3 regions of the Proteus sp. GOKU genome follow, and region 2 is predicted to be linked to each of the others. Evidence: predicted binding sites of a transcription regulator. Region 2 holds the regulator's gene; each other region holds the start of a gene.
What was found. Region 2 encodes Fur, which represses iron uptake genes when iron is present. Its sites were predicted from a motif close to ATAATAATGAGAACNACTATCAA; they were not measured.
Positions count from the first base shown of each region.

Region 1: EHE21_RS04035 (TonB-dependent receptor domain-containing protein) is a predicted target of Fur. The motif match lies at 8,883-8,905, and genes of this name have one in related genera.
Region 3: EHE21_RS09220 (TonB-dependent siderophore receptor) is a predicted target of Fur. The motif match lies at 8,061-8,083, and genes of this name have one in related genera.

Region 1 is NZ_CP034105.1:873,727-885,139, forward strand. It holds gene EHE21_RS04010 (hypothetical protein) at 1-267, opposite strand, end outside; gene dsdC (DNA-binding transcriptional regulator DsdC) at 286-1,230, opposite strand; gene dsdX (D-serine transporter DsdX) at 1,454-2,791, shown strand; gene EHE21_RS04025 (D-serine ammonia-lyase) at 2,804-4,132, shown strand; gene EHE21_RS04030 (TonB-dependent receptor domain-containing protein) at 4,373-6,742, opposite strand; gene EHE21_RS04035 (TonB-dependent receptor domain-containing protein) at 6,753-8,831, opposite strand; gene fbpC (ferric ABC transporter ATP-binding protein) at 9,057-10,097, opposite strand; gene EHE21_RS04045 (ABC transporter permease) at 10,113-11,413, opposite strand, start outside.
Region 2 is NZ_CP034105.1:1,157,378-1,168,790, forward strand. It holds gene nagE (N-acetylglucosamine-specific PTS transporter subunit IIBC) at 1-970, shown strand, start outside; gene glnS (glutamine--tRNA ligase) at 1,168-2,835, shown strand; gene chiP (chitoporin ChiP) at 3,474-4,868, shown strand; gene EHE21_RS05355 (DUF817 domain-containing protein) at 5,427-6,266, shown strand; gene fur (ferric iron uptake transcriptional regulator) at 6,346-6,792, opposite strand; gene fldA (flavodoxin FldA) at 6,982-7,509, opposite strand; gene ybfE (LexA regulated protein) at 7,784-8,092, opposite strand; gene ybfF (esterase) at 8,305-9,087, opposite strand; gene seqA (replication initiation negative regulator SeqA) at 9,548-10,111, shown strand; gene pgm (phosphoglucomutase (alpha-D-glucose-1,6-bisphosphate-dependent)) at 10,186-11,413, shown strand, end outside.
Region 3 is NZ_CP034105.1:1,969,167-1,980,579, reverse strand. It holds gene EHE21_RS09250 (MFS transporter) at 1-78, opposite strand, end outside; gene EHE21_RS09245 (TetR/AcrR family transcriptional regulator) at 236-826, opposite strand; gene EHE21_RS09240 (MFS transporter) at 968-2,185, shown strand; gene fhuB (Fe(3+)-hydroxamate ABC transporter permease FhuB) at 2,250-4,217, opposite strand; gene EHE21_RS09230 (iron-siderophore ABC transporter substrate-binding protein) at 4,207-5,115, opposite strand; gene EHE21_RS09225 (ABC transporter ATP-binding protein) at 5,106-5,888, opposite strand; gene EHE21_RS09220 (TonB-dependent siderophore receptor) at 5,963-8,047, opposite strand; gene EHE21_RS09215 (hypothetical protein) at 8,159-9,280, opposite strand; gene EHE21_RS09210 (ABC transporter substrate-binding protein) at 9,283-10,437, opposite strand; gene EHE21_RS09205 (TonB-dependent siderophore receptor) at 10,447-11,413, opposite strand, start outside.

The DNA.
Region 1 (11,413 bases), 280 kb from region 2:
ATTTTTATAGTCTTGAATTTGTTTCTCTCGAGTTTGGGCACGTTGATAGCCTTCGTCGCCAAATTCTAAAATACGCGCTTTGCGATAAACGTTACTAAAATCCAGCACCGCAGCCCCGTAATAAAGCCCTTCATCTGTTTTTACATCCAGTAAATCAACTAGGATATAGCGTTTATTTTCTGTGATATTTTCTTTATTACTGACAGTTAGTCCTGCATATTCTGCAATCGCAATAATTTGTTGTGTTGAAAAGGTCATCTCTTTCATCGGATTTTCCTTAAGAAATTACATACTTTCCTTGATTTGTTTTTTTAGCCACTGAATGAAAAGCTGTACTTTAGCGTTATTTTTTTCATTTCTAGTGACAAGGTAGTAACGCTGAGCACAAAACAGCTCACTATTATCAAAAGGAATAATTAATTCTTTATTAGCCAGTTGTTTCTGTACTAAACGTTTTCTCCCCATTGCCACCCCTGAGTGGTTCACTGCAGCAATAACAGCAAGATCAGAACGGTCAAAACAGATGTTACTGCGATTAGGAAAAAGTGAAAGCCCCATATATTCACTCCAAGCTTGCCATTCATCAAAATCAGAGTTATTACTCCACGCTTGTCTATCATGTAGCAAAGTGCAATTAGAAAGATGATGAATATTGCCGATAAGCTCATGTCTTTTCGCGTATTCGGGACTGCATACAGGAATAATAGATTCTGAAATTAAATCTTCACAATAAAGATTTTGCAGTTGCTTATCATCAAAATAGATTGCGAGGTCGATACCATAACCTCGAAAGTTAATATCATCATTTCCTGTGAGTAGATTTAATTCAATGGATGGGTAACGTTCAGTAAAATCTGAAATACGAGGCACTAACCAGCATTGCGCAATGGAAGGACGTGAATAAACGGTAAGTACACCAGAGACTTCTTGATTATGAATATCCAAAATCTCTTGGTTAATATCTTCTAGTGTTTTTTTAAGTGCCCAATAAATACGTTCACCTTCTTCTGTTAGTTCAATTCGGCGATGAAAGCGGTTAAATAGCTTAATGCCTAACTCTTCTTCTAGTGTATTAATACGATGGCTAATCGCACTGGGAGTTAATGACAATTCTTCTGCTGCTAAAGCAAATGAAAGGTGACGACCTGTCGCTTCAAAAGTGTGAAGTCTTGCTAATTGATAACTGGATAATCGTTTATTTCTTAAAATCACGCTAGAAGATTCAAACATTCTTTTATTCTCATTTTATTATTGATAGTAACGTTAGTTAACAATCAAGGTAATGTTAAGATGAAATACCATGCCACCACTCATCCAAATGTGATTATTTGTGGTTAAGATCACTTATTTGAGTTAATTGAGTTCATCTTAGTGTAAATTTTCATCATTTGTAAGTGCCGAATGATTAATATTCAATATGATTAACAATAAATAAAATATTTGGGATGGATATATGGATTCAACGTTATGGGTGCTAGGTACTCTTATAATTAGTATCTTGCTCATTGTTTTTACTATAATAAAACTTAAGTTTCACCCGTTTTTAGCCTTACTATTGGCAAGCTTCTTTGTGGGTACTGCAATGAAGATGAACCCTTTAGAAATGGTAAATGCGATTGAAAATGGTATTGGTGGTACGTTAGGATTTTTAGCAGCAATTATCGGTCTAGGTACTATTCTTGGTAAGATGATGGAAATATCAGGTGCCGCAGAACGCATCGGTATTACATTGCAAAAATGCCGTTGGTTATCTCCAGACGTTATTATGGTATTGGTTGGTCTTATTTGTGGTATTACACTCTTTGTTGAAGTGGGTGTGGTATTACTTATTCCTCTTGCTTTCTCAATTGCGAAAAAAACAAATACATCATTATTAAAATTAGCTATCCCATTATGTACAGCATTAATGGCTGTTCACTGTATTGTTCCTCCTCATCCTGCCGCTCTGTTCGTGACTAATGAATTAGGGGCAGATATGGGAACCGTTATTGTTGCGGGTCTTGCAGTGGGCTTAGCCGCATCTTTAGTTGGTGGTCCTTTATTCTTAAAAATATTAGGCGAGCGCTTACCATTTAAAACCGTACCTGAAGAATTTTCTGATATGGAAATTCGTGAAGAAAAAGATTTACCTTCATTAGGTGCGACTCTGTTTACTGTTTTATTACCGATTGTTCTGATGCTGATAAAAACGGCAGCAGAATTAAATATGACGAAAGGTACATCGGTTTATACTGCATTACAGTTTATTGGTAACCCAATTACTGCGATGTTTATTGCTGCCTTTGTTGCTTATTATGTGTTAGGTATTCGCCGTAATATGGGCATGAATACTTTATTAAAGAAAACAGAAGATAGCTTTAGCTCTATTGCCAACATCTTATTAATTATTGGTGCGGGTGGTGCTTTTAACGGCATTTTAAAAGGTAGTGGTTTAAGTGAATCTTTAGCGTTAATTCTTTCTAACTTAGATATGCATCCAATTTTATTGGCTTGGTTAGTCGCCATTATCCTTCATGCTGCCGTTGGTTCTGCAACTGTTGCAATGATGGGCGCTACTGCAATTGTTGCACCACTCATGCCTTTATACCCAGACATTAGCCCTGAAATTATTACATTAGCAATTGGTTCAGGTGCTATTGGTTGTACTATCGTCACAGACTCACTGTTTTGGTTAGTGAAACAGTATTGTAATGCAACTTTAAGTGAAACTTTTCGTTTTTACAGTGTCGCGACCTTTATTGCCTCCTTTGTCGCATTAGGCGGTACATTTATGCTTTCTTTTGTCATATAAAAGAGAACGACTATGAGCCATATAGATATAAATAAATTAAAAAGTAATTTTCCACTAGTTAATGACTTAGTGGACTTAAAAGAAGTGGTTTGGTTTAACCCAAAAGTGACCACCACTGACCAGGGACTTCCATATGTTGGTTTAACACAAGATGACGTAATTGACGCACAAGCACGGTTACAACGTTTTGCACCTTATTTAGCTAAAGCATTTCCAGAAACAGCGGTTACTAAAGGGATCATCGAATCAGAAGTGATTGATATTCCTAAGATGAAAGTTGCTCTTGAAAAGCGTTATAACACCTCTATTAGCGGTCAATTGCGTTTGAAAAAGGACAGTCATCTGCCTATTTCAGGTTCAATTAAAGCACGTGGTGGAATTTATGAAGTACTGACTCATGCTGAGAAATTGGCGATTAACGCGGGATTATTAAATACAGATGATAATTATGAAAAATTATTTTCTGATAAATTCCGTGAATTCTTTAGCCAATATAGTATCGCGGTAGGTTCAACAGGCAACTTAGGTATGTCTATTGGGATCATGAGTGCGAAATTAGGTTTTAGCGTGAGTGTTCATATGTCTGCTGATGCACGTCAGTGGAAGAAAGATAAATTACGCTCACATGGCGTGAATGTTGTTGAATATGAACAAGATTACAGTATCGCAGTAGAAGAAGGTCGTAAAGAAGCAGAGAAAGATCCTAACTGTTTCTTTATCGATGATGAAAACTCAAAAACATTATTCTTGGGTTATGCGGTAGCGGGATTACGTTTAAAACACCAATTTGAAGAACAAGGTGTTCGTGTTGATAGTGAACATCCTCTGTTTGTTTATCTGCCTTGTGGTGTTGGTGGTGGTCCTGGTGGTGTTGCTTTTGGACTAAAACTGGCATTTGGTGACGCAGTACACTGCTTATTTGCAGAGCCAACGCACTCACCTTGTATGTTATTGGGCGTTTATACCCAATTACATGAAGGCATCTCAGTACAAGAAATTGGTATTGATAACGTCACTGCCGCTGATGGTCTTGCCGTTGGTCGTGCATCAGGCTTTGTAGGTCGTGCAATGGAGCGCTTAATTGATGGTTATTACACTATTGATGACCAAGAGCTTTATGACTTACTCAGTTTATTAAATAAAGAAGAAGGGATTAAGTTAGAACCTTCGGCTTTAGCAGGAATGACAGGTGCTGTTCATGTCACTCAAGCTAAAGATTATCTGCAAGGTTTATCACTAGACAGTCAGAAAATGCAAAATGCAACGCATTTAGTATGGGCGACTGGCGGTGGTATGGTTCCTGCGGATGAAATGCAAAAATATCTCGCTCAAGGAAAATAGAGCGTAGAACGGGTGCTATCAGCTTTTGTTCTGATAGCATCTTAAAAAATAAAGGGAGTAGTACAAGTATCTCTAATTAGTATCTAAAACAATAATAGCGTAGCAATGTGTTACACCAAGTGTTACATCAAACATTCACACCAGGATGTCACACCAGGGGAAAATGTCGTAGTATTATTATAAAAAAGAGGCACCCATTGGGTGCCTCGCTTACTTTATCTCTTGTTGGATCTGTATAGATTAAAAATCAATTTTGACATTTACCCCATAATTTCGACCCGGTAATGGGGCTAAGTATTTTAATTGAGAAGATGCGGGCCTTGCTTCAGTATTGGTGAGATTATTAATAATAAAATCAACCGAAACATCTAGATTATCAAGGTGATATTTTTTACCAATACCTGCATCGACTAAAGTATAGGAAGGAAAAGTAATATCTCCACCATACATTAATCCACCACTCTCTTTCTGTTTTTTATAGTAAGTTGCGCTACTAAATGCTGTTAATTCATCATGTTGATAATTAATACTAATACCATGTTTTTCATTAGGTAAGTTTGGTAAGTAATTACCGGCAATAAACAGCTTTCTTTTACTCTTATTTTCGACAAAATCACCGAATAGTGTAAATGTAAGATTATGCTCGTGAGGTATTTCATATAAATATTTAAATTCGTATTCTAGCCCTTTAGTTTCGAGATCAGTTTCATCCCATTCCATAACGGTAACACCACCACGGCTGACACCCGTTAATCGCCTAAATTTAAAATCACTGTAGTCAGTTTTATATAAATTAAGTTTATTAGAGAAATTACCAATCTCAATAACAGATGATAATTCAATACTTTTACTTTTCTCTGTATTAAATTGACTATTACCTTGTTCTTCAATCAGATAAGCATAATGAGGTCCATGTGTATAAAGCTCATTAATTTCTGGTGCTCGATAAGAAATATTCTGTTGTAGCTTTAATGTCCATTCATCAATCGGTGTAAAAGATAATGCTAATGTATTTGCACTCGTATCAAAATCACGGTTTTGTAAATTCGAACCTTGTCCTCTACCGCTATTATAATTATCTGGAATATTAAGATGGTGCTGAGTATGACCTTTACGGTATCCCGCGGTGATTTCAAAAGGAGATAAAGTTAGAGATTCAACCCAATATATGCCGTATTCTTTGGTTAATACATTCGGTAAATAAGCATCATAACCAGAGGTTTTTAGATCACGATAATTACCATTAACGCCAATAGCGCCATTCAATCGATTGAAAAGTGGCACATGCGCAGTTTCCAATGCTAATTGGTGATTTTTAGTCTCAAAGACTGATGATGCGATTTGACCCACTAATTCTTCGTCTTTAGATTCAGAATAAGAGTAATAAAAAGCACTGTCCCTTAAAAAAGGCGTTAAGTGTTCATGTTTTCCTTGTATATCTATCCGCCGATTATGGTTTGAAACCGAAACAGGTTTATACATTTCTCGGCTGGTTTTTGTGGTGAGATAAGCATATCCCGGTACACCGTAAGACGTCTGAAAGTCAGTAACAGATAAACCTATATAGCCTTCATCCCGAATATAAGAAAGAGATGCATTACCACTTTGGCTTTTTAGGAAACTATTTGGGATCTCTTTATTATTATTTTCAACATAATGTTTAGGGGGAGTAACATGTTCAATAGATGTAGGACTTCCGGGTTTATATTGTGAATTAGCTTCGTTATCTACATAGCCAATACCTGAAAAATAATCTTTATCTTTAAAGGTATATTTATCGTCTTCACTTAACTCATATTCAATCTTATATTTTTTCCAAAATTCACTAATATAAGGATAAGCTTCAGGATTACGACTGGTAAAAACTTTCATATCCACTTGGCATTGATCTCGTAATGCAAAGTGTTCTTTGAGTTGCTGAAAGCTGTAACAAGCCCCCGCTTTAGAATGTGTTGGAATTTTATATCTAGAGACACGCTTTGATGCACCAGAAAGATTAAAAATCCAATTTTGTTCATCACTGAATTTAATATTTGCAGAGCCACCATTACCGTTATTAGTGCTGCCATTAAATGTCACCGTACCTGAAATCGCTTTTTCTGGTAACTGTGTCATTATTCTGTCATCCCATAAATGAATAGCACCACCGCTTGTGCCACCACCATAAAAGAGGGCTTCAGAATTTTTACTGATCGATATTTCATTAATTCTATTCATATCAATGGGTATAGGCATATTTCCACTAATAAATGAAATATCATTAATTGGTAGATTATTGACTAAAATGCCGACACGGTTTCCTGATAAACTTCGGATAACTGGTCTTGCAGCATTAGGGCCAAAACCTTCAGTTTGTACTCCAGCAACTTTTGCAACGGTATTACCAATAGTATTCGTTTTTATTTGATCAAGTTGTTTTCCTTTTATTTCTTCTCGATTATTAAGTAGTAAAGAAGAGAAGGTCTCTTTATTTTTTATTAGTGTACCTTTAACTTTTATTACATCGTTTGGGATTTCTTTTTCTTTACTTTTATCTTCATGACTCTCTTTTCCATATAAAGGAGATGACAAAAGCATAAGTAAGATAATAGAGAGTTTACTTTTTTTCATGATATTTATATTAGAATGTAAGAGTAGCGCCTAAGATAATATTACGACCTGGTAAATACATTTCATCTTTAATATAAGAAGTGCTATCTTTTCCTTTCGCATCAAAGAGATTATTAATCTTGGCATACAAGGTATAATCAGTGTTATCTAAATAACCAATATATTCACTGCCTAAGCTAACTGTGTTATAAGCATCCGTAGGTGTTTCATACTCGGCTGTTTTATTCTGTTTTCCAAAATGGTCAACACGGATTTGTCCTGTTAAGTTTTCTGAAAAACTATGTTTAATATAAGTACTTAATCGATAAGTTGGTATTCTTGGTATATTTCCTTTGTTATGCAGTAAATTTGCTCTGACATAATCACCAGAAATACCAATTAAGCTGTCTTGGTTATAGTAATAATCAATATTTCCTTCTACACCTTTAAATTGTGCATCATGTTGAACATATTGTAATGAACGATAGCCATTATTTAATTCAGCTCCAGTAAATTGGCCATAAATATAATTATTTATACGGTTGTAATAGGCACTAATATTGAATTGAGTATCTCCAGTTACTTTCGTTATTCCAATATCAATATTATTTGCAGTCTCTGCAGTTAAATTAGGATCACCTTTTTCAATAGTCCGATTTGCTGCATGAACACCATTCGCGTATAACTCTTCTGCAACGGGTAATCTTTTTGTGTGTGATAGTGATAGATTTAAAAAATAGTCTTGTGTCAAATTCCACGCTAATCCGGCAGAAACAGAAGATGCACTTTGTTTATTGTTTTTTTGAGTTTCTCTATTTAACAGTGATTGCCACTCTTGGCGAAATCCTAATTCATAGCGAAAATCACCTAATTGATATTCTTCTAATAAAAAGAGTGAGTGATTTTTTGTTTTTGTTGCGGGAACATAGGCTTCTTCTCCGTCAGCACTAAAATCACGTTGATTAAATTGCCCACCAATAACGCCATGCCAGTCTAAAATTGGTTGATGTGTAAAAGAAAACCTTAATTCATCTCCTTTATTTTTAAATTGGGTGCTGACTTCATGGCCTTCTTTTTCATCATGATGATAATCGGTTCTGGCTGCACTGAAACGTACAGATTCAATACCGGCAAATGGATTGTTTTTTTCACCACGAAGATCCCATCGTTTACTCTCCATAACAATATAAGGAATACCATGTTCATGTTGTTCATCAGGGTATTCATGATTGTGATCGTGATGATGATGACCAGATAAAGGCGGGGTAATAGGTGAGTGAGTGTGATCTTCATCGTGATCGTGAAAATGAGTATGACCAGGTAACCCATATCGACGATGTTGCTGGCCATAACCAATACCAATATAACCATCATCGAAGATCCAAGATGTACCGATATTTGCCGATTGGTTATCTTGATAAGAACCGGCTAAACGGCTAGGCTCTCCTTGATGTAAAGATTCTGGTTGTTTGTAATCGCTTTGATAACGTTTAGTGCCTTCAATACGTAGCGCTAAATTATCTTGCCCTAATGTTAATCCGGCTGATCCTGTATTTCCTTTAGAAACAGAATCGTATTGATACTGTAATTCACCCTCGTAACCTTTTTTAGGTACTGACATAGGTATTTTGCTATCAATAACATTTATTGCACCACCAATTGTTCCCCCTCCATAAAGTAATGTTGCAGGCCCTTTTAATACTTCAATACGCTGGCTTAAAAAGGGTTCACTAGTGATAGCATGATCTGCGCCAATAGATGAAACATCCATAAGATCACTACCACTGTGTAATACCTTGACTCTATTTCCTGACATTCCACGAATAACAGGGTGTACCGAACCACCGCCAAAAAAACTAGCATGAAAACCCGGTAAGGATGTTAACGTTTCTGCAATAGATGCACTCCGATTAGAGCGTAGATCTTCTTGAGTCAGAACGGCAACGGGGATTGCCATTTTCTCTTGTGGTGTCTGTAAAGGTGTTGAATAGACCTTTAATACCTCATTATTCTGACTTTCTTTTGACTTTGTTGCAGGGGCTGCATTTGCAAATAAAGAGTAACTTATTGAAATAAAAAGTGTTGTGTAGTTAAAAATAGATTTCTTCATACCATTCATCCTCCTTTGTTTATAATGTTATAACATAACATTTTGTAAATATTGTAAGTAAATATAATTATCATTAGCAAGTGATGATTTTTTTAAAATAATAAAAACACTATAAGTTTTTGTAATTTAATAATAAAAAAATAAAAGAAAGGATGTAAAAAAGAAGAGATAAAAAGGCGCCATAATGGCGCCTTGAAGATAAATAAGAAAATAGGCTAAAGATGCTTATTCTAAAATAAACATGCCATAAGGATGGATTTGCAGATAGTAGTTATCGCCTACATTAGGTTGAAGCTGTGTGGCATTGACTTGTAATAGCAAGGTTTGATTTTGCCATTCCACAGTGACTTCATATTGAGGTCCCATATAAGCGACATGGACAATTTTGCATTGCTGACAGGCATCGCCTTGTTGAGATAAGGTGATCGCTTCAGGTCTAACTCCCACTCTCACTTCTGTTTTAGTCGTATTAAACGTATCTGGTTTTGGTAAACGATATTGGAAGATATCAACATAATCTGTGCCCAATGTGGCTGGGAATAAGTTGGCATCCCCCATAAAGCTTGCCATAAATTCAGATGCGGGTTGGCGATAAAGATTTTGCGGTGAGCCTAATTGCATTATCTTCCCTTTATTCATTACTAAAACCATATCAGAAACCGCAAATGCTTCACTTTGGTCATGGGTTACGTAAAGAGAGGTGATATTAAACTGTTGTTGTAATTCACGAATTTTTTCTCTCATACTACGACGTAAGTTCGCATCAAGGTTACTCAATGGTTCATCAAAAAGCAGTACTTTAGGTTTTAAAATTAACGCACGCGCTAAGGCGACACGTTGCTGTTGCCCGCCAGATATTTGGTCAACAAAACGGTCTTCAAAACCATCTAAATCCACCAGCTCTAAAGCTTCAGAAACACGTTGTTTAATTTCAGCTTTAGGACGTCCTAGCATTTTTAAGCCATAGCCAATGTTTTCCCCCAAAGACATATGAGGGAAAAGGGCGTAAGACTGAAACACCATACAAATATCACGTTGCTGGATTGAACGGTCAGTAACATCCTCACCATCAATAAAAATCTTACCTTCTGTCGGTTTTTCTAATCCTGCAACTAAACGTAATACGGTGGTTTTACCACAACCTGAAGGCCCTAATAATGAAACCATTTTGCCTTGTGGAATAGACAAACTGAGATCTTCAATTACCGTGTTAGAGCCAAAACGCTTAATTACATTTTTCAGTTCAACGAAATGTTGTTGTGTCATGATTTATACTCCGTATTACTGTGCATTTTTGGCTTTAGAGCGTGAAACACGGGCTTCGCCAATCAAATAGTCAAATAAGAAAATAATTGCCAACATCACAACGATTAAAATCGAGCCATAGGCAATTGCGACGCCGTATTCACCATCTTCAACACGGTTCAAAATATAAGCAGTGGCAACGCGTGTATCTGGTGTAACAAGGAAAACGATGGCACTGACTGTGGTAATGGCACGCACAAAGCTATAAATCAGCGCAGATAAAATAGCAGGGCGCAATAACGGTAATAGCACATAGAAAATGGTTCTCATTGAGTTCGCTCTTAAACTTAGAGAGGCTTCATCAAGAGATTTATCAATTTGCCCTAATCCCGCAATACCCGCACGTATCCCCACAGGCACGTTACGCATTGTCATAGAGATAATGACAATTGCAGCTGTTCCCGTTAAATAGAAAGGCGAGTCGTTAAACGCAAGAATATAAGAGACACCTGCGACGGTTCCCGGTACAGCAAAACAAAGCATTGTCGTGAACTCGATACTTTTCTTACCTTTAAAGTCTTGGCGTACCACGATATAGGCAATTAATAGTCCTAGAATGGCTGTAATCGGTGCTGCAATACCTGCATATAACAAGGTATCTAACAACGAAGGCCATGCACCGTCACTCATTCCTTGACCAAATAGTTTGATAAAGTTATCGAGTGTTAAGGTGTAATCAACCCCCCAGTTAACGGTGAAACTGCCGTAGAAAATACTGCCATAGAGCAGGATATTAAAGACAACCCAAATACCTAAAACGGTCGTCACAAATGCAATCAGTGAAGATGGAAGAGGTTGAACGTCACCGCGATAAGATTTACCAGATACCGTGACGTAAGAGCGTTTACCAATCCACATATACTGCACACAGAACACTAATAGTGAGAAAACTAACAGTGACGCACCTAATGTACTGGCTGATTGATAATCCAGTTGAGAGCCCGTGATATAGAAGTAAATTTGTGTGGCGATAACGTCAAAGTTACCCCCTAAAACTAGCGGGTTACTAAAGTCAGCCAGAGATTGCACAATTACAATTAAAAACGCATTGGCTAACGCGGGCTTAAGTAACGGCATAAAGACGTTAAAGAAAGTTTGATAGCGGTTGGCTCTTAAGGTGTAAGACGCTTCTTCTAATGAAGGATGAATGGTTTTAATCGCACCATCTAAAATCATAAATGACATTGGGGTAAAGGCGAGCACTTGAGCTAACCAAATCCCTGTAAAACCATATAACCAGTTGGTATTTTCAAGTCCTGCGTAAGTGGCGAGAAACT
Region 2 (11,413 bases):
TCATTGGTACATGCTGATTGTTCAAGGTATTGTTTTCTTCTTTATCTATTACGGTATTTTCCGTTTCACTATCACAAAATTTAACCTGAAAACTCCGGGTCGTGAAGATGATGTGATGGGTGATGAAACTGCTGATGGCTATGATGAAGATATCAAAACAGCGCCAGCAAATAGTAAAGAAGGTATTCAACAAGAAGCTCGTCAATATATCGCAGCTATCGGTGGTTCTGATAATTTAACGGGTATTGATGCTTGTATTACCCGTTTACGCTTAAATGTAAAAGATGCCACTGTTGTTAATGATGCCTATGCAAAACGCTTAGGTGCATCAGGTGTTATTCGCTTAAACAAACAAAGTGTTCAAGTGATTGTAGGTACACGTGCTGAATTAGTCGCTAACGCTATGCGTGATGTATTGACTCAAGGCCCTGTGCCAGCTTATGAAGCGTCAGCTGCCTCAACAGTCTCTACTGAAAAAGCACCTGTAAAACAAGCCAACACAAATGCAAAAGTGTTACTTGAAATGATTGCGCCTTTTGATGGTGAGGTCGTGGCATTGAAAGATGTGCCTGATGAAGCGTTCTCTAGTGGTGTTGTTGGGGATGGTGTAGCAATCAAACCAACCTCTAATATCGTGATGGCACCTGCAACAGGTACTGTTGTTAAGATTTTTGATACTAATCATGCATTTTGTATCGAGACTGACAATGGTGTTGAAATCATCGTACACATGGGAATTGATACCGTTGCATTAGGTGGCAAAGGCTTCAAGCGTTTAGTTGAAGAAGGTGCAGACGTTAAAGTCGGTCAACCTATCTTAGAATTAGATCTTGAATATCTGAACGCTAATGCCAAATCGATGATAAGCCCTGTCATTGTTAGCAATATCGATGATTTTGATAAGATTGCTGAACAAGTTGATGGTGTTGTGGTCGGAAATAAAACGGTTATCTACAACGTGTTAAAATAAATTCTATCTAGATATTTAATCCTCTATAAAGAGATGGTTAAATAAGACGATAAAACGGGGAGTCTTTCAAACTTCCCGTTTTTTTATCTCTATTTTGATAAATATCTCAGGGGTGTATTTAGCTAAGGTATTTATGAAACCTGCTTATTGGATTATAGTGGGTTAATTATGCGTTTTGCTTTGAGGAAAAAATGACCATGAATGAGGCAGATGCCCGCCCAACGAACTTTATTCGTCAAATTATTGACGAAGATCTGGCTACTGGGAAACATAATAGCGTTCAAACGCGTTTCCCACCTGAACCTAATGGCTATCTTCATATCGGCCATGCGAAATCAATTTGCCTGAATTTTGGTATTGCTAAAGATTATCAGGGAAAATGTAATCTACGTTTTGATGATACCAATCCAGTAAAAGAAGATATTGAGTACATCAACTCAATTCAAAAAGATGTTCAGTGGTTAGGTTTCCAATGGGAAGGTAGCATTCATTACTCCTCAGATTATTTTGATCAACTTTATCAATATGCGATTGAGCTGATTAATAAAGGCTTAGCTTACGTTGATGAGTTAAGCGCTGAAGAAATTCGTGAATACCGCGGTACATTAAAAGAGCCAGGTAAAAACAGCCCTTATCGCTCACGTAGCGTAGAAGAGAACTTAGCGCTGTTTGAAAAAATGCGTGCTGGTGGCTTTGAAGAAGGTAAAGCGTGCTTACGTGCGAAAATTGATATGGCATCACCATTTATTGTTATGCGTGATCCTGTGCTTTATCGTATTAAATTCGCTGAACATCACCAAACTGGAAATAAATGGTGCATTTATCCAATGTATGATTTTACCCACTGTATCTCTGATGCACTGGAAAATATCACACATTCTTTATGTACTTTAGAATTCCAAGATAACCGCCGTTTATATGATTGGGTGCTGGATAATATCACTATCCCTTGTCATCCTCGTCAATATGAATTCTCACGTCTTAACCTTGAATACACAGTGATGTCAAAACGTAAGCTGAATCAGCTTGTGACAGAAAACATTGTGAATGGTTGGGATGATCCTCGTATGCCAACAATTTCAGGCTTACGTCGTCGTGGTTATACCGCAGAATCTATTCGTGAATTCTGTCTACGTATTGGTGTGACGAAACAAGAAAACAACGTCGAAATGGCAGCTCTGGAATCTTGTATTCGTGATGACTTAAACGAAAATGCACCACGCGCAATGGCTGTTATCGATCCTGTTCGTTTAGTGATTGAAAATATGCCAGAAGGTGAAGAAATTCTTGTTGCACCAAATCACCCAAATAAACCAGAAATGGGAACGCGAGAAGTGCCATTTAGCCGTGAAATCTATATTGATCGCGCTGACTTCAAAGAAGAAGCAAACCGTCAATATAAACGTCTAGTGCTAGGTAAAGAAGTACGTTTACGTAATGCTTATGTTATTAAAGCTGAACGTGTTGAGAAAGACGAACAAGGCGAAATTACGACTATTTACTGTACCTATGATGCAGAGACTTTAAATAAAGATCCTGCTGATGGACGTAAAGTAAAAGGCGTTATTCACTGGGTAAGCATTCCACATGCGATCCCAGCTGAAATCCGTCTTTATGACCGTTTATTTAGCGTACCAAACCCGGCGGCAGAAGATGATTTCTTATCAACAATTAACCCAGAATCATTAGTTATTCGTGAAGGTTTTGTAGAGCGTAGCTTAAAAGATGCGGTTATCGAGAAAGCGTATCAATTTGAGCGTGAAGGCTACTTCTGTGCTGATAAGCTTTCAACGGCGGATAAACTTGTGTTTAACCGTACTGTGGGCTTACGTGACACTTGGGCGAAGATTTCTCAACAAGGCTAATTTGACGTGCTTTAAGTCACATTAGTGCCTTAATGAATAAAATGCTCGGTAATTTATTTATCGAGCATTTTTTTATCTGTTTTACAGCTTATTTTGCCTAATTTTTCATCTATTGATATTAAATATTTACTATTCTTAATTTGATTAGCCTCTCGTTTTATCTTTTTTAGGTGATAAGTTTTCATTTATTTCGTTTGAAATAGTTTATTCACTATCACTTTATTCTTTTGTTTTTTCATATCATCACGCTAAATAACACTGTAATAAGAAAAGTGTGATTCACACCACATATTTTACATCATTAAAAAAGATTATTTATAAATACTACTTATTATTCCTTTCTATAAAAACGAAATTTTATATCATTTAAAGATTGATTTATAAAATACAATTAAATCAAGTGATTATGTTTATTTTTAACCAATCTTTATAAAAGAAAGAAAATGAAACGATCATTTAGTTATGTGCCCTTTGTCATATTTTGATAAAAATTCTTTTTTTTTGGTTGATAATTCGCGTCGCGAAAAATATGCTGTTTATAACCTAATTTAGGTTTTTTCCCCACTTGGGGTTTTATATTTGGAAATAGGCATTGTGCTTATTTCTTTTTTAGTCAAAGTCAAAGAGGAAACAATGCTATGGTTATGCAAAATGCTAAACCAGGCAGGGTGGCACTTGCCGTTATGGGCGCATTGCTTGTAACTGCACTACCTGCAAAAATGTCTCATGCTGAAGGGTTTATTGATGACTCAACCTTAACAGGCGGTCTTTTTTATTGGCAACGTGACCGTGATAGAAAAGAGTTAACACCAAATAGCCCTGATTACGGCAAATACAAAGCTAACTTACACCATTCTACTTTCAACGCTAATCTCGATTTCTCATCAGGTTACCTTGGTGATTTTATTGGTATTGATTTAGCTGCCTTTGGTGCGGCTGAATTGAATAACAGTGGCCCTGCGGCACCTAATGAAATCGGTTTTAGTGATGCAAAAAGTCGCTGGGATGAAAAATGGACTGGCGATCGCAGTGGCATGAGCGTTTATAAAGCGGCTGCGAAATTCAAATTAGGTAACTTCTGGGCTCAAGGTGGATATATTCAACCTAAAGGCCAAAGCTTATTGCGTCCACACTGGAGCTTCTTACCGGGAACTTACCGCGGTGCTGAAGCGGGCGCTGTCTTTGATTTCGATAAAAGTGGTGAATTATCTTTCTCCTATATGTGGACAGATGAATATAAAGCACCATGGTATCGGAATATGTACAATTTCCGTAAAGCTGATCTAGAAACGAATATCAGCTATCTTCACTCTTTCGGCGCTAAATATGATTTTAAAAACAGCTTAGTGTTAGAAGCTGCATTTGGTCAGGCTGATGGTTATATCGATCAGTATTTTGGTAAAGTTTCTTATGATTTCCCAATTGCTGACAATGCATTAAGAACGTCTTACCAATTCTACGGTGCTAAAGATAAAGTTACCGGTGGTGGCGTTAATGACGTTTATGATGGGCTGGCATGGTTACAAGCACTGACTTTTGGTTATACCTACAATGTATTTGACTTCAAAGTAGAAGGAACGTGGGTTAAAGCTGAAGGTAATCAAGGTTATTTCTTACAACGTATGACTCCGGGCTGGGCAACCTCTAATGGTCGTCTTGATGTCTGGTGGGATGGTCGTTCTGACTTTAACGCCAATGGTGAAAAAGCACTTTATGCTGGCGTTATGTATGATCTGAAAAACTGGGATCTGTCAGGCTGGGCAGTAGGTACTTCTTATGTTTACGCATGGGATGCTAAGCCAAGTGGTAAAGCTATTTATGACCAAGGTCAGCGTATCAGAGAAAGTGCATGGAATGCGGATATTATGTATACGGTTCAAGAAGGTCGCGCTAAAGGCACTCTCTTTAAGCTTCACTATACCCGTTATGATAACCACTCCGATATTCCAAGTTATGAAGGTGGTTTTGGTAATATTTTCCAAGATGAAAAAGACGTTAAGTTTAACGTGATAATGCCATTTACTATTTTCTAATATCAGCATAAGGATAAAGTGTATTAATTGCACTTTATCCTGAATAAAACTAAAAAAGCTAAATACGATTACGATAAGTAAAAATAAGTAGTAGAAAGGTAGGGATGCGGTAATTAAGAAGAGCCTTACAAATAAGCCTCGTTAATAAAGTGAAGTTGTCAGCAGTAGTAAAAAGTGGAAGTAAAAGAGTAGAAGTAAAAGAGTAAAAGAGTAAAAGCAGTAAAGAGTCGTTTTAAAATCGCAGTATGTAGTAAAAGTAATGAAGTAAAGTCGTCATGTCATGTCGTCTGAGATAAATGTGAGTGGGTTATGTTTATCTCCTGTGCTTCAGTTATTTCGCAAAATTTGCGTAAGGTATTTACCCTAAGTAAAGGAAGTCAGAGTGGGTATCGTAGTGGGGGGTAAATACCTTTATTTTTTAATTCCTTTCTTTTTCGTCCTTTTCATCCTTGTAGGTTTTTTTATTCTATGGCAAATTTCTTGCCATTCATTTTATCTCACCTTATTTATTATTCTGCATTGAATGCTGTTCGATAATGCGAGTTTTCAGGAAGAAGCATGTTAAAGCGATTGGATGATTTTTTATTAGAACCGCCATTGAAACCCTTTAAAGGTATAAAACGATTTATTGTTGAATTTCTTTTTTTTGGTGTAAAAGAGGCGCGTTCTTGTTTATTTGCCGGATTTTTCTTTTTTATTTTATTTGCAACACCAAGTAAAGGTATCTTTGGTATACCTCGTTATGACGTGCTTCTTATTCTCGCTATCGCTTTTCAATTATGGATGGTGTGGGGAAAGCTAGAAACATGGGATGAATTAAAAGCGATCTGTTTTTTCCACATTGTTGGGTTTGTGATGGAATTATTTAAAACATCAGCGGCAATTGGATCGTGGAAATACCCTGATTTTGCTTATACAAAATTGTGGGAAGTCCCTTTGTTTACAGGGTTTATGTACTCTGCGGTAGGAAGTTATTTAATTCAAGCATGGCGTTTTTTAAAAGTACGAATTGAACATTATCCACCTTATTGGATGGCAACTTTGGTTGCTCTCGCTATCTATATTAATTTCTTTTCTCATCACTTTATCGGTGATTATCGCTGGTATTTAACTGCCTTTATTTTAGGTCTTTATGCTCGTAGTGTGGTTTATTTTACTCCTTATGATACTGAGCGAAAAATGCCTTTATTACTCGCTTTTGTTCTAATAGGTTTCTTTATTTGGCTTGCTGAGAATTTCGGTACATTTTTTGGTGTTTGGCAATATCCTAACCAAATTGGTGCTTGGTCTGCTGTACATGCAGGCAAATGGGGCTCTTGGTCACTATTGGTTATTGTCACATTTACCATTGTGGTTCATTTAAAACATATTAAGCACAGTATCAGTGTGGCTAAGTAGAGTTATCCTCGGATTTTAGGCAATAAAAAAGGAACTGTGAACAGTTCCTTTTTTTTACTGAGAGATTATCCAGAATGAATTATTTCTCATCATGTGCGTGGCTATCTTCTTTGCAATTGCCTTCAGCGCAGTGGCCATATAAGTAAAGGCTATGATTGGAAAGCTTGATACCATGACGTTCAGCGATGTTTCTTTGGCGTAATTCAATTGCATCGTCTGTAAACTCGATAACTTTACCACAATCAAGACAAATTAAGTGGTCATGATGGTGTTGTTGAGTTAATTCAAATACTGATTTACCACCTTCAAAATTATGTCGGGTAACAATACCAGCATCATCAAATTGGTTTAAGACGCGATACACTGTTGCCAGACCAATCTCTTCACCGATATCGATGAGTTTTTTGTAGAGATCTTCAGCACTGACATGATGGCACTCAGGATCCTGGAGCACTTCCAAGATCTTTAAGCGAGGAAGTGTAACTTTTAACCCAGCATTTTTTAACGCTTTATTATTGTCGGTCATGCGGATTTAATCCTGTTGCTAATGGTGAATTTAATTTTTGTGCTCACAAATAGGTTTTATTCATTAATACTCGGGTGAATAAATAACCTCATTGATTATAGGCATGATATTTAAAAATAAACACCCCACCTATCACACTATCTTAGCACACCATTGAATAATTATCATTCTCAATATTGAGTATTTATTTTATCCCAGAATTTCGTCTAGGCTCATTTCTTCTTTGATTTGAGCAACCCAAGCGTCAACACGCTCTTCGGTTAATTCTGGTTGACGATCTTCATCAATCGCAAGACCGATAAAATGATTATCATCTGCAAGCCCTTTAGAGGCTTCGAAATGATAACCTTCTGTTGGCCAATGACCTACGATAACTGCGCCACGAGGCTCAATAATATCGCGGATAGTACCCATTGCATCACAGAAATATTCTGCGTAGTCCTCTTGGTCACCACAACCAAATAGTGCAACAAGCTTACCATTGAAATCAATATCTTCTAGTGTTGGGAAAAAGTCATCCCAATCACATTGTGCTTCACCATAATACCAAGTAGGAATACCTAGTAACAGAATATCGAACGCTTCGATGTCTTCTTGACTGGATTTTGCAATATCATGAACTTCGGCATTATCAGCGCCCAGTCTTTCTTGAAGCATTTTGGCAATATTTTCAGTGTTGCCAGTATCACTGCCGAAGAATATTCCTATGATTGCCATAAAGTGAGATAACCTCTTTTATTCTAAATTCGTTATATTTCAAATTGTAGCGTTATTGACTACGTATATTTTCACAAGTTACATACTTTCTTGTATGTTTCCAGTGACTCATTCACTTGTCACCTAGCTACACTTCAAAATATTTAGAGTATATTTGTCTGTGTTTGAACAATTACTAGTGAAAGATAAGCATTGTGTTTTCATAATAGAAAACTAAAAACGTATTTTGACGAAAATAGCAGGCTAATTCTGTCGAATTTGTGTGGTTTATCTGCTAGCTATTTTTGTTTTGATGCATTTTTAAGGCGTGATTTTGCGCCAATTGCTCTAGTAATATTTCTTCAATAAGCTCACTACGACTGACGTTTCTTTCTGTCGCCAACTCATTGAGAGCATTCACAGCATCTTCATTTAATTTTAACTCAACTCGACGTAAGCCATTAACTCTGTCACGTCTTAATTGATTGCGTTTATTAATTCTAAGCTGTTCATCCCGAGAAAGCGGGTTTGTTTTAGGTCGCCCAGGTCTGCGTTCATCTGCGAACAAATCCAGTGTGGTGCGATCAGTTTGTTCTTTTGCCATAAATTTTGCTGTGAAAGGGCGTATACCAATGACTAAATTGCGAAACGCCCAATAATACCCCACATAGTGATGTCTCGCCACTGCTTCCTGACTTTAACCTATTGTGATTTGGTCTTTTTATCAACAGATACTGTTTTTAAGTACAATAATTATACATTCTATTAAGTTATCATTTTTTCAGTGGCGTTATTTTAAGCAGTTAAATTTATTCACTAAGCTTTCTCTAAAAAGCGACGAATTGCCTTAATGACGGTATCTGGTTTTTCTGAATGCACCCAATGCCCCGTGTTTGCAACAACAAAGGCGGTTGCGAGAGGGAATTGACGAGCTATGTTTTCACGATACTCATCCAAAATATAAGGTGATAAACCTCCCCGAATAAATAATACAGGTTGATGCCAAGCTGGTACTTCTTGCCAGCCAATAATGTCTGAATAGGCATTTTGTATTGCAGGTAAATTAAATAGCCACTCACCATTTTTGAATGATTTAAGTAAAAATTGGATCACACCGTCTTCTTTAATAAAAGGACGCATGATTTCCACCGCATCTTGACGGCGCGTGACTTGGGCTTTAGTTACAGCTTCAAGTGCAGCAAAGATTTTGTCATGACGGCGAACATTATAGGCAACAGGTGACATATCAATCACAACAATATTTGCGATACGCTCAGGGGCTAATGCTGTCATCGCCATCGCAATTTTGCCTCCCATTGAGTGACCAATAATAATGGCTTTTGGGATATTTAAACTATCAAGCAATGTAAGCACATCTTGCGCCATATCTTGATAATTCATACTTTCACTATGAGGAGAATGCCCATGATTACGCACATCAATTTGTATCACGGTATTATCTTGGCGAAGTGCGCGACCTAAAACACCTAAATTATTCAGATCACCAAAAAGGCCGTGGATCAAGACGATAGGTAAACTGGATGCAGGTGTCGTTTCAGGTTGGTGTAATTGATAATTTAATAATGTATTGAGTTTCATATTAATGACCAAAATAATTGCGATTTTCTTCTATGATGACATGCACGAGGTGCTAAGCCAACTTATCGTAATAATATGAAAGAGTGATGAAGTTCAGAAATAATTGATAAGAGAAATTTATAAAAAACTATAAAAGCACTATTGTCTAGGTATATATTCCAAACTTATTTAAAAAGTTGAAATCTTGACATTGCTCAAAAATAAATAATTAGAATTTTATATTATTTGGGGGCTGGAGTGGTGTGATATAGTGGAATTTAAAGCTGGCTTTGTGCGAATAAGTTCAAAGAATAGAAGATGATACCGAGATAAACAATAGGATAAATACCGAGCTTAGCCTTTAAAACGGTAGGATCTTGAATAGATCCTCTTTAAGTTATTGAAATTTTACCTATTTTGTTTTTAAAGATTATATCTTATAATCCTAATTACTTTTTTTTGAAAATAGTACTGGGTAGCAATGAAAAAGATAGAAATTGATGACGAACTTTACCGCTATATTGCTAGCGAAACTAGACATATCGGTGAAAGCGCTTCAGATATTTTAAGGCGTCTACTGAAGCTCGATGCCAAACAGCCCGTACAACCAGTCGTTGTCACTGAGTCAGTACAAGCGCCTGTTATTAAACAGGAAGCTGAACCTACACCTATAACACCAGCTATTACACCAGCAAAAAATCCGATCCGTGAAATGCGAGAACTGCTGTTATCTGACAGTTATGCAGAAAAAACAAAATCAGTTGATCGTTTTTTACAGATCCTTTCTACGTTATATAGCCTAGATAGCGCTACTTTTACTCAATCTGCTGAAACAGTACATGGACGAACACGTATCTATTTTGCTGGTGATGAACAAACATTACTCGATAGTGGACGTCATACAAAACCGCGCCATATTTCAGGCACGCCGTTTTGGGTTATTACTAACTCGAACACAGAGCGTAAGAGAACGATGGTACAAAGCATCATGCAGGATATGCAATTTCCTGCAAATGAGATTGATAAGGTGTGTGGAACTATCTAACCACTATTGTTAATTGATGCATTGCAAAGGCTTTTGTTTAAAGCGTGATTGTGATGTCAAATAGGAGAAGATTTGTGGCAATTCATCCAAGAGCAGGGCAGCATACTCGTCAAAGTGATCTGATTAATGTGGCGCAATTAACGTCTCAATATTATTCACTTAAACCACAAGCTAGCAATAACGCTCATCGTGTGAAATTTGGTACATCTGGTCATCGCGGAAGTGCAAATCGCCATAGCTTTAATGAAGCGCATATTTTGGCAATTGCACAAGCTATTGCTGAAGTACGTGCTAAAAATGGAGTAACAGGGCCATGCTACGTGGGTAAAGATACTCATGGACTGTCAGAGCCTGCATTTATTTCTGTTTTAGAAGTACTTGCTGCCAATAAAGTTAAGGTGATTATTCAAGAAAATAATGGCTATACACCAACACCGGCAGTTTCTTTTTCTATTTTGACATACAACGAAGCACATCAAGATATTGCTGATGGTATCGTGATAACACCATCTCATAATCCACCTGAAGATGGCGGTATTAAATATAATCCATCAAATGGTGGACCTGCGGATACAGATTTAACTTCAGTTATTGAGAAACGTGCCAATGAACTGCTTGAAAGCAATTTAGCGGGCATCAAACGTCTTTCTTATGATGAAGCATTAGCAAGCGGTTATATTGAAGCTCAAGACTTAATTATGCCTTATGTCAAAGCGTTAGGTGACGTTGTTGATATGGAAGCTATTAAGAAAGCAGGCTTAAAATTAGGTGTTGATCCATTAGGTGGTTCCGGTATCGAGTACTGGAAACGTATTGGTGAGTATTATGGCCTTGATCTTGAATTAGTTAACGATCAAGTTGATCAGACATTCCGTTTTATGACGCTTGATCATGATGGCGTTATTCGTATGGACTGTTCGTCACCATGGGCAATGGAAGGTTTATTACAACTGCGTGATAAATTTGACTTAGCCTTTGCCAACGATCCTGATTATGACCGTCATGGTATTGTGACACCGTCTGGTTTAATGAATCCAAACCACTATTTAGCGGCTGCAATTAACTATCTTTTCCGTCATCGTCCACAATGGGCTAAAGATGTAAAAGTGGGTAAAACACTGGTTTCAAGTGCAATGATTGACCGTGTTGTCGCTGACTTAGGTCGTGAACTTGTTGAAGTGCCAGTTGGTTTTAAATGGTTTGTTCAAGGCTTATTTAGTGGTGAATTTGGCTTTGGTGGTGAAGAGAGTGCAGGTGCATCTTTCTTACGCTTTAATGGCAAACCATGGTCAACCGATAAAG
Region 3 (11,413 bases), 810 kb from region 2:
TGTCATGATCCATGTCATCAGTGCGACTGAAACACCGCCATACATTAATCCCCAAATTAACATAACAACAATCGCCATTATTGGAGATGATACCCAAAACAGAAAACCTAAAAAGACGCTTAATATGCCAATAATAATCACTGAAACTGCAATATTGAGCCTTTTTGCTGATTGAATACCAAAGATAAAATAGACACTAGCGAGGGTTATCTCCGTGAACCTCGCTATATTTTATTTATTTTGCAGAAATTCGTAGGCTATTTAATAAAGTATCTAATGTTGATTTAGCTTGTTCTAGCTGTGCCTGACCATCAAGACTATTTGCTATCCATAAAGCAGTGGCTTCTAAACTGCCATAAATAAATAGAGCCAACATTTTTGAGTCAGTCTTTACAAGTACTTTATTCTCGATAAGTTTATCAATCATATTGCTCATAGATATTACACAATGTGTTGGTAATTCAGTCAGCTTATCACTTAATACAGCACGTGAATCTCGCATAATAATACGTTGAATTTCAGGCTCTAAAGCCATTTCTAAATAAGTATGACAACGCATTGAAAATGCCAACCAAGGATCATTAATCGTATCGGAAATAGCCTGCAAACGCACATCCATCTCTGCATCTATTTGTGCAACAACAGCCGATAACAATCCTTTTTTGTCACCAAAATGGTGGTATAACGCGCCTCGAGTTAATCCCGCTTGCGCAGTTAAATCATCCATCGATGCGTCTGCATAACCTTGTTCACAAAAGACTTTTCTTGCCGTTTCTAGCAATAACAGCCGTGTTTCTTCCATTTCAGCACGAGTACGTCTAGCCATTTCATCTCCTTTTTCAAAATATACATACGTATTGTTTGTATATTTACATTCAGTTCGTATGTATATATGATTTATACATACGAGATGTATGTATTATCTTTAACCCTCGCTAAAATGGCAAGGGTAAACATAAGGAAAACTATGATAAGCACTTATCGAACCCTATTTAGCTATAAAGGCACGCTATCTTTTACCTTAGCGGGAATGGTTGCACGATTACCACTACCGATGATGGGTATTGGTATCATCATGATGATTTCACAACTTACAGGCAGCTATGCATTAGCGGGAACAATTTCTGCTAATTTTGTATTTACCTACGCGGTGTTATCACCTCAAATATCACGCCTAGTTGATACTTATGGGCAATATCGAGTTTTACCTTTATTCACATTAATTAGTGTTATTGGAATAGGGGGAATGCTATTAGCAACATGGTTACAATGGCATATTAGTTTATTATTTATTTTTGCAATATTAACTGGCTTTATGCCATGTATTTCAGCGATGATCAGAGCGAGATGGACCGCAATTTACAAAGAAGATAGTCGCTTACAAACAGCTTATTCATTAGAAAGTGTATTTGATGAAGTCACATTTATTCTTGGTCCACCCATTTCTGTCACATTAAGTGTCGCTTTTTTCCCACAAGCAGGGTTATTAATGGCTGCTGTTTTTCTTATTATTGGTGTTTTCTTACTTGTTTTACAACGCAATACAGAGCCTGCAATAACACTGATATCATCAGAATTAACACCTTATAAAACACAATCTGTGATCCGTTTTTCTCTCGTAAAAATCTTAACTGTTATTATGATTTTTATGGGTGTTATTGTAGGTACTATTGATATTTTTAGTGTGGCTTTTGCCAATGCCCAAAAAATACCCGCAGGTGCAAGCCTTGTATTATCAGCCTATGCAATTGGCTCTTGTTTTGCCGGTTTATTCTTTGGCACGTTAAAATTATCCATACCGTTGCACCGTTTATTATGCCTAGGTGGCATCGCGACATTCCTCACTATTTTTCCTCTTGTTTTTGTAGGCTCTATTTACAGCTTAAGTTTAGTCGTATTAATTTCAGGGATCTTCTTCGCGCCTATGATAATCGTGACAATGTCACTTATTGAAAAGAGTGTACCCGAAAATCAGCTTACAGAGGGAATGACATGGTTACTTGCAGGATTAAATGTAGGTACAGCAATTGGTGCAACATTAACAGGGCAACTTGTTGATTATTCTGGTGTTCAATCTGGCGTATGGATTGCGATTGGAGCGAGTGCTTTAGTGATGTTAATTGCATTTTTAGGTTTTCAACGTATTAATCATAAAAGCAATAAAAACAGTAAAAACTATGCGTAATTAATAACGATCAAAGCCTAAGAATATCAGCAAAAATTAGTGCCGATATCTTAGGCTTTTCAAATCAGCGACTGCGATTTAACAGCATTAAGCAAAGGAAATAGCTACCGCCTAAAATCGCCACTAAAGTTCCTGCCGCAATTTGTGCAGGATAAATAAATATTTGTCCAAGCCAATCAGCCCAAACCATTAAGGTTCCACCAATTAACCCCGAAACAATTAATTGCGATTTGATTTTTTGAGCGCCAAGTAATACCGCCATATGAGGAGCGACTAAGCCAATAAAGGCAATAGGGCCGACGGTTGAAGTTACTAAGGCACATAACAACGATACAATGATTAATAAAATAATACTGGCACGCTCTGTATGTAATCCACGAGCTGAAGCAAAATCCCGACCAATTGATATTAAAGCAAGCCAGCGCGTTAATAAAAAAACACTTCCCACAATCAATGTGACCGCGAATGCAAAATAGAGAGCCTGTTCACTGTTAACCCGATAAGTCGAACCAGATAACCACAACAGTATTTTATAGCTACTTAAAGAGCCTTTAGCTAAGAAAAATTGAATAAAGGCTTCTAAACTCGCGGTTAACGCAATACCCGTTAATATTAAGCTAGCGGGTGCATATTGGTGCCTTCGACCTAAGATTAATAAAGTAATCATAACAACACAGCTGCCTAATAGAGCAACTCCCCACTGTGATGTTTGTAATACACTCCCTAAAATTAAGCTTGAAAAAACCAATGCGAAAGTAGCACCTGATGAAACACCTAAAATATCTGGGCTAGCTAATGGGTTATAAATTAAACGTTGTAAAATAACACCTGCAATAGCTAGCGCAATACCTGCGAATAATGCAGCCAATAAACGTGGCGATCGTAATGCCCATTGATAAACAGAAGGCATTTCCCAGAACCATTGTTGTTCATTAATATGAATGAACAGAGTAAGGGCTAATCCGAGTATTAATAATACAAATATTCCTATCACGGTATATTTTGATACTGTTTTAGCCTGAGAATTAATTGAAATCGAAAGTTGATCTTGAGCCCGCATTTTTTTACGACTAAACCAAATTAATGCAGGTGCGCCAATTGCAGCAGCGGTAACACCACTTGGAATAACGGTATTAAGCCACTGACCAATCCATATCGCCAAGCTATCCGTAATAAGCAATAAACATATTCCCATTAGGCCACTTGCAATAAGCTCTTGGCGAGCAGTTCTTGCGCCTAATGTTCTAACAATATTGGGTGCAAGTAATCCGATAAAACTAATCACCCCAACAACGGTAATAGAGACAGAAACTAACCAAGTACTTAATATAATAAAAAAGGCAAACGCAGGTAAAACAGACAGCCCTCGAGCCGTTGCGCCTTCATGACCTAAACGTAATAGTGTGAGAATACGAGGTGCAAAAATAAAAATGAGTAAAATAGGTGCAATTCGAGGCAATAACCAAAAAAAAGTATCCCAACCATCTTGAGCTAAATCTCCGGCTCCCCACATAAATATATTTTGAGCGAATTGAGAATTTAACGTCACTAATGCGGTTGCAATAGCACCTAATAATATATTCACCACCATACCGGAAACAACAAGAGGTAATCCGGTCATATTACGAATGCCAGCAATAATAATCACAAGACCAAACGCAAATAAAGCGCCCATTGTCGCAGCTAATGCACTGTGATCCGCAACCCAATCGGTGAACCAGATATTAACAATAACTAAAGCTAACCAAGCGCCTGATGAAGTTCCTAATGTTAAGGGCGATGTTAGGTTATTTTGCGTTAATTGCTGCATTAAACTACCAACAACCCCGAAGATCCCCCCAATAAGCAGAGTCATTGCTAAACGTGGTAATTGTGCATGAATAAAAAAAACATCAGCAAATGGAGCGTGTATTTCTGAATTTCCCAATAAATACCATTGGCGAGATAATGAAAGAGAATTATCAATTTGTAAGCTGATAATGCTTAATAAGATGATCGCCAAAAAATAGAAAGTATATTGCTTAATTTTCATTATTCGGTGCCATATCTAATAAGCTTTCGGTAATTGCTTCTGCCATTAACGTTAACGATGTTACTCCTCCATAATTCCATACAGGTTTCACTGAATGAAAATGCCCATTCTGAACAAACGGCATTGCTTGCCATAACACAGATTTTTGCAGTTTACTTTCATCGGGGAATGGCAACATATAAAGAACATAGCCTTGTTTAATCTGCTGTAATACATTCATTCTTCGCTGATCAATTCCCCAAGGTTGAGGAGGTAATGATATTGTCGATTTCAATCCCAGTTTATTAACGACATATTCGGTTGTTGAGTTTTCTGTGTATAAAAAGACGGACGTTAACGTAGAAAAACGGATCACTTCTACTTCTGGCAACGTAATAAATGCCTGTTGTAGTTTTTCTTTTAATTGTGCAAAAGTACTTTCCATCTCAGCTAATTTTTGTTGGGCAAGCGTTTCTTTTCCCAAAAGAGCGGCGAGGGTATAAAAATGCGCTAAAGCAACCGGAGCTGCATTATCTTGGCGAGAAAAATTAGGCAAATACACAACAGGAGCAATGGTTTTTAATACAGGCAATAAATCTTGTTGTGAGCTAGATGCTAAAATAAGATCTGGCTTTAACGATGCCATTTTTTCTAAATTAGGCTCTGCCCGCATACCCACTTCCTCAATAGAATTTGGGGCTATAGGGTGAGCTACCCATTGGTTATATCCCGCAATTTCAGTCGCACCAACGGGAATAACATCCAGCGTTAATATTTGTTCCAATAAATCCCAATCTAAAACAATAATCCGTTGCGGTATTTTGTTGTTATTTGGCGCAGCATTAACAATGGGAGTAATAAATAAAATAGTCAGACCAAAAAATAGTGATTTAACTACTTTTTGTAATATTACACGCATACCACCGCCACCTTATGTTGTTGTGAACCTTGATTATCAGGGTGCTCAATCAGCTTTATTGGTGTTTCATAAAGTGCAGAAAGTCGCTCATCATCAAAAAGTAATGATGCTTCACCTTCAAACGCAATTTCACCTTTTTTAAGCGCGATAATATGAGTGGCATAACGCAAGGCGAGGTTAAGATCATGCAAAATAACGATAATACCAACATGCTGAGTTTGGTTTAACTCACTCAACAATTCCATTAGTTGATATTGATGATGTATATCTAGTGCTGATGTTGGTTCATCTAAAATTAAAATAGGTGATTGCTGAGCGAGTAACATTGCAACCCAAGCTCGTTGGCGTTCGCCACCCGATAAATCATCAGCAAGTGTGTCTGCAAAGGGCAGAACTCCTGCTTTTTCCATCGCTATGGTGATAATTTCGTCATCTTTTTTATTCCAACGGCCTAATGTTCCACGCCAAGGAAAGCGTCCTAAACGCACTAATTCTCTGACAGTTAATCCCGCAGAAGCAGGCAGTTTTTGGGGGAGAAAGGCTATCTGTTTAGCCAAATCACGGGGCTTATAATGTGAGATATTGCTGTTATTTAGTGTAATAGATCCACTATCTGGCGCTTGCTGACCGGATAACAAACTGACTAAAGTCGATTTACCTGAGCCATTATGACCAAGCACAATGGTTAATCCTAGATCTGAAATACGCAGTGAGGGAATTGATAGAATAGTACGTCCACCGCGATCCATTTGAATATTTGAGAGTTCAAACATGGTCACTCATTTATAAAATGATATTCCGTCTTTTATTGTGTAGTTAACAATAAAAGACGGAATGATAAAGAAAATTACCAGCGATATTTAGCATTCAATAAAACAGAGCGAGATTGCCCGTAATAACAGTAATAATCACAACCAGAGAGATACTCTTTATCAAGAATATTGTTGATATTTAACTGTAATTGCCACTGTTTATTGAAATTATAGATTGCAGCCATATCCCATAATGTTGCACTAGGTACGGTTAAATCACTGCTCTTAGGATTATCTTTAGATTTACCTAAATAACGCACACCTGTTCCTAACGTTAAATCTTGGGTTCCCGTAATTGGAATAGTGTAACTACCCCAAGCAGATGCAGTATGTTTAGGAATTAAACCGGCTTGTTGTTTACCTTTATTACCCGTGTCATCGGTTTGCATATCGGTATAGGTGTAATTGGCTTTTAACGCTAAACGTTCCGTTAATTGCATTTCACTTGTTACTTCAACACCCTTTGATGTCACTTTACCGGTTTGTGTTGAAACAAAAGTCGTTGGATTTGCAACAAGCGCATTCTTCTGTGTGATATCAAACCAAGCAATATTAAAGTAACCATCCATAAAATCAGGTGTATATTTTATCCCTGCTTCAATTTGGTCACCTTTTAATGGTTTATACAGATCTTTAGTTGCAGGATCGATAGTACTCATCACCTCAAAGGACTCGGAATAACTCACATAAGGAGATAGGCCGTTATCTGCTAGGTACATTAATCCTGCATTGAGGCTAAATTCACTATCAGTGCGTGATTTATCCTCATTTTTTGCTTGTGCTTTATTTTCTGTTTTCACCCAATCTTGACGTACACCCGCCATTGCAACCCAGCGGCCATCAAATTTAGTTTGATACTGTGAGTAAAGGCTATATTGAGTTTTATCAATGGTACGATTGATGTTATCAGCAGGGTTAAGCGGGGTATATTTGCCGTAAATAGGGTTCCACGGATTAATCGTACCAAAGCTGTAATTATCTTGCTCATCACCTTTGGTTTGGTGATATTGCAATTCAGCACCCGCTAATAAGGTATGTTCGAAATTATCCGTATCCCATTCACCAACAACGTTATTATCAAAAGAGATACTTTGGTTTTTACCATCACGGAAAACGATGCCACGACCAAGTTCTGTTGCCGTAACATCTGAATTAGGGAATGCATAGACACTACGCAATAACAGATCGTTATAGCCATAGTTTAAACGTTGAGAAAAACGCCAAACATCGTTGATGTTACTTTCTAATAAATAACCCGCTGAAATTTGAGTACGTTTATATTTATCGTATCCCGGTTCACCTAAGTTAGTTGACGGTTTAATTTTACCAAAAGGAGATGAAATTAATGTACCCGCAGCCGGGAAGAAAGGATTAGTCGGTGTACCATCATCATGCAAGTAGGTCGCCATAAAGGTCAGTGATGTATCGTCAGTTAGATTAATCGCAACACTTGGCGCAAGATAAATCCGCTCGTTATCAGTGTGAGATAACTCCCCATCTGATTTTTTCATTAAGCCAACAAGGCGATAGCGCACACGTTTATCATCTGTTGTACTTGAAACATCAAAGCCTAACCCACGCTGATCATTATTTCCTACCTCAAGAAATACTTCATTTTGAGGTTTAAAGCTGGGTTTCTTTTGTACGACGTTAACCGCACCACCGGGTGTAGACTCACCAAATAATACAGCTGATGCACCTTTTACCACTTCAATCTGTTCAAAACCATAAGGCTCAAGTAGCCATGTGTAATAACCATCACGGAAAAGGCGACTGTTATCTAAATAAGTTGCCGCTTCAAAACCTCGCACACGAAGCCAATCAGTATCGTTATCGGCACCAAAGGGCTGAGAAACAACACCAGAGGTATAACGTAAGGCTTCATCAAGTTTTTGAGGAGCATGTGTTTCGAGATCTTTTTGGGAAATGACAGAAACGGATTTAGGCGTTTCTTGCAAACTGGTATTTACTTTTAGCGCTTGAGCACTAACGACAAGCTTCTCGACTTGTTCCGTTTTTGCTTTTTCTTCTGCAAAAGCCTGTGTAGTCAAAATAAAAGGAAGGGTGGCAGAACAGAGTAATGCCACCGGTTTCAATTTAAATGCATAAAAATTAATCACAATGAGTCACCGAATAATAATGATTACTATTAACGCTATTATTCACATAATGTATACTAAGGTAAATTAATTTATGCAAAAATGTCTATAAATGATAACTTTTTGGGTTAATTAACTGCTTATGTCAACCCAAGATAGGCGTCCACCGACAGAAGTGCTGCGATGTAGTGCATTATGACTTAAACATAAAGTCCGCATTCCTGCGACTTGTTGTGAATACCAAGCTCCACCTCGCATTAAAGAGCGTTGGCCATAATTTCGTAAATAAACCTGATCGTGATCTTGCTGGTTTATTGCTGGATATAATCCTAATGCTTTAAATAACATCGGTACTTCACGATCATCAACAGGCGTTATTGCGTTAAAATCACCATCCATTAGTCCCGCTGGATAACTATTATCTGCGGGTGCGCCGTTATAGTGTTTTATTGACGTTGATAAAATAGGCGTACCTGCATTTCCCTCACAATAATCAGAGGGTGCATCGTATTTTGCGCTATTAATATGATTGATAGGCAATAAGTTACCTGTTGATAATGCTATTGAATGCCATTGCTCCGTTATTGTTGGATCACCACAAAATACAGCGTCATTATCTTTAATTATCTGTATTTCTCCGGCATTTAATTGCATTCCACTTTGCCATTCCCAGAGGTTGCCACATAAATCACTAATGCCAAATAAACTATTATCATGATACCAATTCGGCCACTGTGGTGATGTTATTGTGGTTGGATCACCAGTGATAAAATCAGTGTCGCCAGCATCTTTGCCATCCACTCGATTAGCACATTGCTCAGGATGTAGAAAACTACGCCCATAATCCGTATTTCCATCTTCAACCATATTGTGATGACGACACCACAACATAAGCGCAGCCCATTCCGCATGGGTACTTAAATGAAATCCTTTTCCTGTCTGTTGAGCGCATTGTTGAAAGCTTAACAAATCTAACTGACTGGCTGGTTTTTGATTGGGTAAACTTAATAATTCGCTTTGATGTAATGAAGCGGGATAACACGCATAGAAAAAAGCATCTTTAACTTTTCCATTTACAATAAAAGCAGGGTGAATAGTATTATCAAGACAATCCAATACCTCGTTTAATCGAAAACGGGGCATTACATACATATAATTCGGCTGACCTTTTGCAGAATATAAAATAGTTCTTTTTCCTGCCGATTGTGTCTCAACTTTTATCCGTAAAGGATCAGGTGAATAGATATCAAACATGATTATTCCTTATCTTCATCTAGTAATGTCACCCAATAACCTGTTTCCCATTTTACTGGCAAAAATTGGGTATGGTATTCATGAAAAATAGCGTCCGCATCAAGGTGAGAAAAACGTTCGGGATGTAGCCATTTCGCCATTTGTAAAATAGCAATAAAACCAAAAGGGCTGTCATAAAAAGAGTGCCAAATAGCGTACACTTGTCTGTTTTTAACTGCATCGAGTGTTTTATAAGCAAGGCGTTGCATTAAAATCGCAAGTTGCTGTTTTGCCAACTCTAAATTTGCACCAGGCCCTAAATTAATCCAATCACCAGAAGGGTTATAACCACTCCAATCCGCACCTGTTAAAAAGATTTTATCGGGTTTAGAGTAAATCACGGTTTCTTGATTCAGAAGGCCATAAGTACTTTTTATATATTCCGTTCCTAAGTTTTTACCCCCTGCATTTTGTAGCATTTGTCCCATACTGCCATTGCCATATGAAAGGCAGCATTCTGGTGTAAAGCCTGCAGCTCGTTCAAATAACACATTGGGACGTTTAAATGGCTTTTTTCCTAATTGCTGAGAAATATAACTGAGTTGTTTTTCACGAAATTGGTTCATTGCTTGGCTTTGTTGGAGATTACCAAGCATATTTCCCATAATAGATGTACTAATTGGGGTGTTATTAAGTGGATCAATACTCAAATCAAACACGACGACAGGAATATTGGCTTTCGTTAATAAATCTAGCACACCATTAACACTGATCGCGCGATAAGTCCCAACGGCAACAATAATGACATCAGGTTTTAGCGCGATAAGCTTTTCACTATTAAAGTGTCCACTCGACATAGCCGTAAATTCAGGTAGTGCCAATAATTGCGGAAATGCTCGAGTATATTGATGATACAAGCTTAAATCGGCGGTACGAAAAGCCGAAGGCATTGCGATAAGACGCTCATAAAGAGCGCCTTTATTTAATGAAGCATAAAGTAAAAACAATCCACTATCTGCCACATAAATACGCGTTAATTCTTGTGGTAATGCAATTTCTCTTCCCAGAATATCAACAATTTCCCTCTGTTTTGATTTTGCATAAACAGGAAAAGGGCTCGCTAATAATAAAGAGAATGCACTGGCACCTTTTAGTAATGAACGTCGATAATTATCCATGTTCATTTCCTAAAAATAGTAATTTAATACACCAAGAACCACGCGATCTGTACCAATACTGCAATAAGTTGAACTGGTACAACTCGCAACATAGGATTTATTTGTGATATTACTGACAGTTAATCCTAACTCTAATCCCTGCAATTCACGGTTGATTGACGATAATTGGTAGCGCAAACTCACATCACCTAACCATACTGCGGGTACTTTAAACGTATTTGTATTATCACCGTAAGTTGAACCTAAATAGCGAACACCAGCACCTAATAATGCGCCTTCTAAATAAGGCTGCTGAAAACGGTAATCTATCCATGCAGAACCCGTATGAGTAGGTACTTGAACAGGATGTTTATTTAACGTTGTCGGATCACTAGTCGATGTCACAATATTATGCAGATAGGCATAATTGAGCATCATATTCACTTGTGGTGTTAACGCTAATTTACTTTCGAACTCGAGCCCACGAGAACGAATTTCCCCAGATTGCTGATAATAATCGGGATTTCTCGGATTATGTGTTGTGACATTTTCTTGAGTTAATTGATAAACAGCAACACTAACGAGTTGTGTTAATTCAGGATTTTGATACTTGATACCGGCTTCATACTGTTTTGATTTCATTGGAATAAACGCTTTTCCATCTGCATCTGTACCCAATACAGGATCAAAGCTATCTGATGTACTTATCCAAGGTGAGAATCCATTATTAAATTGGTAACTTAAACCAACACGATGGCTCCATGCCGTATTATGACTTGAATTTGTCATGCCTGAAATTTGATTATGTGTATCTAAATCAGCAGAATCATAACGGCCACTCAACAGTAAATTCCATTGTTGCCAGCGCAAGTGATCTTGCAAATAGTATCCATAGCGATCAAATTGTTGTTTTGTTGAAGTGCGTGAAACAGGATAAGGCTCAAAATCAGGTTTATGATGCGATGCCCAAGGATCAAAACTAACTGTTTGAGAGCCC